2 linked regions of the Alkalihalobacterium alkalinitrilicum genome follow. The main gene of each other region encodes a partner of the protein of the gene in region 2 in a complex. Links are inferred from orthologs where the notes say so. Each region holds a gene or a part of one and is shown on either strand. Other genes may lie near its edges.

Region 1 (3,034 bases), 5.5 Mb from region 2 along the record:
GGCACTTACACAAGAACGTAAAAACCAAATCATTAGTGAGTACAAAACTCATGAAAGTGACACTGGTTCTCCAGAAGTACAAATCGCTATCCTTACAGAGCAAATCAACACATTAAATGGGCACTTACGTACTCATAAGAAGGATCACCATTCTCGTCGTGGTCTTTTAAAAATGGTTGGACAACGTCGTAATCTTTTAACGTACTTACGTAATAAAGATGTTATACGTTACCGTAACCTTGTTGATAAGCTAGGATTACGTCGCTAATCACAAGTTAACACTTAATAAAAAGCGGGAGCATTCCCGCTTTTTTATTAGGGAAAAATATTGGATTTTTTATCCAGTTTATTGCACTTTCGATTTATTCTTTTATTTTAAGTATAAATAGGTAATAATAAAGACATATTGAAACATTTTGTTTAATGAGAGGAGTTCAAACCTGTATGGAACAAGAAAACCAAGTATTTTCTTTTGAATGGGCAGGTCGTCAATTAACTGTTGAAACGGGTCAATTAGCGAAGCAAGCAAATGGCGCTGTCATGATTAGATATGGTGACACTGCTGTACTTTCTACTGCTACTGCTTCAAAAGAGCCAAAAGATTTACCGTTTTTCCCATTGACAGTAAACTATGAAGAACGTCTTTACGCAGTGGGGAAAATTCCAGGAGGGTTTATTAAACGTGAAGGTCGTCCAAGTGAAAAAGCTATTCTTGCAAGCCGTTTAATAGATCGACCAATCCGTCCACTTTTTGCTGATGGATTTCGTAATGAAGTTCAAGTAATTAGTATTGTGATGAGTGTCGATCAAGATTGCTCTTCTGAAATGGCAGCAATGATTGGCTCAAGCTTAGCTCTTTGTATTTCAGATATTCCATTTGATGGACCGATTGCTGGAGTTACTGTTGGAAGAATTAATAATGAGTTCGTTATTAATCCGACAACAGAGCAATTAGAAAAAAGTGATATTAATCTAGTGGTAGCAGGGACAAAAGAAGCGATTAATATGGTCGAAGCAGGAGCAGATGAGGTTCCAGAGGAAATCATGTTAGAAGCGATTATGTTCGGTCACGATGAAATTAAGAGACTGGTTGCTTTCCAAGAAGAAGTCATTGCAAAAGTTGGGAAAGAAAAGTCGGAAATCGTCTTACGAGAGGTTAATCCAGAATTGGAACAACATGTTCGTGAATTAGCTGAGGCAGAATTAAAGCAAGCCGTACAAGTTGTGGAAAAACATGCTCGTCAAGCTGCAATAGACACGGTTATGACTGAAACGGTTGCTAAATTCGAGGATAATGAAGAAATTAGTCTATCAGAAGTGAAAGAGATTTTACATAAAATTGTAAAAGAAGAAGTAAGACGTTTAATTACGAAAGAAAAAGTAAGGCCAGATGGGCGAGGGATTGATGAAATCCGTTCACTATCTTCGCAAGTAAAATTATTACCAAGAACACATGGTTCTGGTTTATTCACACGCGGACAAACACAAGCTCTTAGTATTTGTACTTTAGGTGCATTAGGTGATGTTCAAATTCTAGATGGTTTAGGTATTGAAGAATCCAAGCGTTTTATGCATCACTATAACTTCCCACAGTTTAGTGTTGGTGAAACAGGACCGATTAGAGGACCTGGGCGTCGTGAAATTGGACATGGTGCACTAGGAGAACGAGCCTTAGAGCCTGTTATTCCGAATGAAAATGACTTCCCGTATACAATTCGTTTAGTATCTGAAGTTCTTGAGTCAAATGGTTCAACATCCCAAGCATCAATTTGTGCGAGTACATTAGCAATGATGGATGCAGGAGTACCTATCAAATCACCAGTTGCTGGTATTGCCATGGGACTCGTTAAATCTGGAGACGATGTTACCGTACTAACCGATATTCAAGGTATGGAAGATGCTTTAGGGGATATGGACTTTAAAGTAGCAGGTACAAAAGATGGAATAACAGCTTTACAGATGGATATTAAAATTAGTGGAATCGATCGTAATATTCTTAAGGAAGCATTAGCTCAAGCTAAAAGAGGTCGTATGGTCATTTTAGATAGTATGTTAGCTGCGATTAGCGAAGCACGCACTGAACTTTCAGCATATGCACCTAAGATCTTAACAATGAAAATTAACCCAGATAAAATTCGTGATGTCATTGGACCAAGTGGAAAAATGATTAATAAAATTATTGAAGATACTGGAGTAAAAATTGACATTGAGCAAGACGGAACAGTGTACATTTCTTCTGTTGACCATCAAATGAACTTAAAGGCTAAATCAATAATCGAAGACATTGTTCGCGAAGTAGAAGTAGGGCAAACGTATTTAGGAAAAGTAAAGCGTATTGAAAAATTCGGTGCCTTTGTTGAACTATTCAAAGGAAAAGATGGTCTTGTGCATATTTCTCAGTTAGCTGAGGAGCGCGTAAATAAAGTTGAAGATGTTGTAAAAATTGGCGATGAAATTTTAGTGAAAGTTACTGAAATTGATCCTCAAGGACGAGTTAACTTATCACGGAAAGTCTTACTTAAAGAGCAAAAACAAGAAAGTTAATAAGGAGAGGCTGGACAGTGACCAGTCTCTTTTTAAGCACTACATAAATTAATAAGTCAATTTTAAAAGTAAGCCTGTTCTACCCTGTCCTAATAGTGCATACGATTTAGTACAAGGGGGTAGAATGATGAAAAGCAAGTACGGTGTTCATCTAATTATTTTTGTATTTATTTTTATAATTGCTTATGGGACTACCCAAAACCCATTTACAGTAAATTACATAGACCAACTAAAGCAAGAGTCTATCATGGTTACTAAAATGCAAGACCCACTTTATGAACAAATAGCTATAGAAGCGCAGAAATATGAAAAACCACCGATTGATGCAATTGTAGATAGAGTGTGGAAAGCTGTTCCTGGATATAACGGGGTGCAGGTGGATTTAGAAGCATCTTATGAAAAAATGAAAAAGCAGGGTAGCTTTGATAAGCAAAAACTTGTATTTCGTGAAGTAAAACCTAAAGTTCATTTAGATGACTTACCTCCTACA
Region 2 (2,919 bases):
CAGAGTACGCTCGTGAACAAGCAAAACAGCAGATTGAAAGTTTAGTAACGAACGCCCTGCAATTTATTTTTGGTCCTTTATTTGCTTTTCAAATTGAAATTGAAGAGCATGGAAATAAACCAGTGGCTGAATTTTATGTCGTGTCAGATTATGAAGGCATCAAGGTTAAAACAAAACCTCAGGAAGCACGTGGAGGAGGCGTTGTCGATATCGTTACATTAGCCTTGCGTGTAGCACTAATTGAAACAACTGAGCCGAAAATGGAAGGGCCAATTCTATTAGATGAACCAGGAAAACATGTTTCAGGAGAATACGTTCTTTACTTATATGAATTTCTTAAATCGATAAGTACGATGTTTAACCGACAAATTATTATGATTACTCATAACCAACATTTAGCACAGTCTGGTGATCAAGCTTATTATGTTGATATACGCGATGGTATTAGTGAAGTAAATCAATCTGTCAATGCTTGACAACAAAAATATCCAACTATACAATTAAGAAGAATACGGCATTTTAAATGTCATGTTTCCTTCATGAAGTGTGTAAGTTAACGCACAATAATTAACGAATGATAATATGACTTTTGGAACCAACAATTAGATAGCAAGAGGAGGTGACTACATGGATAACGTCTTAATCATCTCCATTTTGCTTGTTGTCTCTGCTGGTGTTGGTGCAGTTGTTGGATATCTTGTTCGAAAATCCATTGCTGAAGCGAAAATTTCTAGTGCGGAACATGCTGCTAAACAGATTGTTGAAGATGGTAAACGAGAAGCTGAAGCTAGTAAGAAAGAAGCCGTTCTTGAAGCAAAGGACGAGGTTCATAAACTTCGCATAGAAGCTGAGCGTGAGATTCGTGAACGTAGAAATGAGATTCAAAAACAAGAGAATCGTTTGGTTCAAAAAGAAGAGATCCTTGACCGTAAAAGTGAAACTCTAGACAAGAAAGAGGAATCATTAGAAAAGAGAGAGGAGTCTCTCGCCAAAAAACAACGACATATTGAAGAGATGGATAGCAAAGTGGAGGAAATCTTGAACAAGCAGAAAACCGAACTTGAAAGGATTTCTGGACTTTCTAGAGAAGAAGCGAAAGAAGCTATTCGAAGCGAAGTTGAGCAAGACCTTACTCATGAAATGGCAGTGTTAGTGAAAGATCGATTAACACAGGCGAAAGAAGAAGCTGATAAGAAAGCTAGAGAAATTCTTTCGTTAGCTATTCAAAGGTGTTCTGCCGACCATGTAGCGGAAACAACAGTTTCTGTTGTCAGTCTACCTAATGATGAAATGAAAGGTCGCATCATTGGTAGGGAAGGGCGTAATATTCGAGCATTGGAGACACTGACAGGGATTGATCTCATTATTGATGATACTCCTGAAGCAGTGATCTTGTCAGGGTTTGACCCTATTCGTAGAGAAATTGCCCGTACAGCTTTAGAAAAGCTCGTTCAAGATGGACGAATTCATCCAGCTCGTATTGAAGAAATGGTAGATAAGTCTCGTCGCGAGGTTGACGAAACGATCCGTGAATACGGAGAACAAGCAACTTTTGAGATGGGAATTCATGGCTTACATCCAGACCTTATTAAAATATTAGGTCGATTAAAGTTTAGAACAAGTTATGGTCAAAATGTCTTGAAGCACTCGATGGAAGTTGCTTACTTGGCGGGACTAATGGCTGCTGAACTTGGTGAAGATGTACAACTTGCTCGTCGTGCTGGTTTACTCCATGATATTGGAAAAGCCATTGATCACGAAGTAGAAGGAAGCCACGTTGAAATTGGTGTAGAACTTGCTACAAAATACAAAGAGCATCCAGTTGTTATTAATAGTATTGCATCGCACCATGGTGATACCGAACCAACTTCAATTATAGCTACACTCGTTGCTGCTGCTGATGCATTAAGTGCGGCACGACCAGGTGCTAGACGAGAAACTCTAGAGACGTATATACGACGATTAGAGAAACTTGAAGAAATATCCGAGTCTTTTGAAGGTGTTGAAAAGACTTATGCTATTCAAGCTGGACGAGAAGTTCGAATTATGGTAAAGCCTGATATCGTAGATGATGCACAAGCCTATAAATTGGCTCGTGATATCACTAAGAAAATTGAAGAAGACCTTGATTACCCAGGTCACATTCGCGTTACAGTCATACGTGAGACAAGGGCAGTCGAGTATGCAAAATAAAGTGGTGAAAACCACTTTATTTTTTTTCGATCGTTTTATGCTATAGGACTTGTAAAGGGCAATTATTTTTATATATGATTAATTCAGGGAAAGTACATACATAAAGTAAGTTATAGAAAAGAGGCTTTAGATGAAAATATTATTTGTTGGAGATGTTGTCGGTTCACCTGGTAGAGGAATGATAAAAGAATACTTACCAAAACTAAAAAAGAAGTACCGCCCACAAATATCAATCGTTAACGGTGAAAATGCAGCTGGTGGAAAAGGTATTACCCAGAAAATATATAAAGGTTTTCTGGATGCAGGCGCTCAAGCCGTCACATTGGGCAATCATTCCTGGGATAACCGTGAAATTTTTGAATTTATTGATGATGCTAGATCACTAGTTCGTCCTGCAAATTTTCCAGATGGTACGCCAGGACAAGGCTATACAATCGTGAAGGTAAATAGTATTGAAGTGGCTGTAATTAACTTAATGGGAAGAACGTTTCTTCCTCCAAACGATTGTCCTTTCCGAAAAGTTGACGAAATAATAGAACAGGTACAAAGTAGAACTCCAGTTATTTTTGTAGACTTTCATGCTGAAGCTACGAGCGAAAAGCAAGCGATGGGTTGGTATTTAGATGGCAGAGTCACAGCGGTCGTTGGTACACACACACATGTTCAAACTGCCGATCACCGAGTATTACCTAAGGGCACAGCTTATATTACTGACGTTGGGATGAC

Evidence for each region.
Region 1: rny (region 2) and pnp share a complex: the UniProt entries of both Bacillus subtilis proteins name them as parts of the possible RNA degradosome complex. The link is inferred for Alkalihalobacterium alkalinitrilicum from one-to-one orthologs.

The regions. Positions count from the first base shown.
Region 1 is NZ_KV917368.1:5,495,951-5,498,984, forward strand. What follows is about bases 1-2,994. They hold pnp (polyribonucleotide nucleotidyltransferase), read left to right. Parts: upstream 1-444; coding sequence 445-2,544; downstream 2,545-2,994. Other genes in these bases: rpsO (30S ribosomal protein S15), read left to right, coding at 1-268; BK574_RS26630 (polysaccharide deacetylase family protein), read left to right, coding at 2,672-2,994. Also shown: more of BK574_RS26630, read left to right, coding at 2,995-3,034. UniProt on the Bacillus subtilis protein: Involved in mRNA degradation. Catalyzes the phosphorolysis of single-stranded polyribonucleotides processively in the 3'- to 5'-direction. Necessary for competence development in Bacillus subtilis.
Region 2 is NZ_KV917368.1:19,164-22,082, forward strand. What follows is about bases 32-2,910. They hold rny (ribonuclease Y), read left to right. Parts: upstream 32-627; coding sequence 628-2,193; downstream 2,194-2,910. Other genes in these bases: BK574_RS00095 (ATPase), read left to right, coding at 32-476; BK574_RS00105 (TIGR00282 family metallophosphoesterase), read left to right, coding at 2,324-2,910. Also shown: more of BK574_RS00095, read left to right, coding at 1-31; more of BK574_RS00105, read left to right, coding at 2,911-2,919. UniProt on the Bacillus subtilis protein: Endoribonuclease that initiates mRNA decay. Initiates the decay of all SAM-dependent riboswitches, such as yitJ riboswitch. Involved in processing of the gapA operon mRNA, it cleaves between cggR and gapA.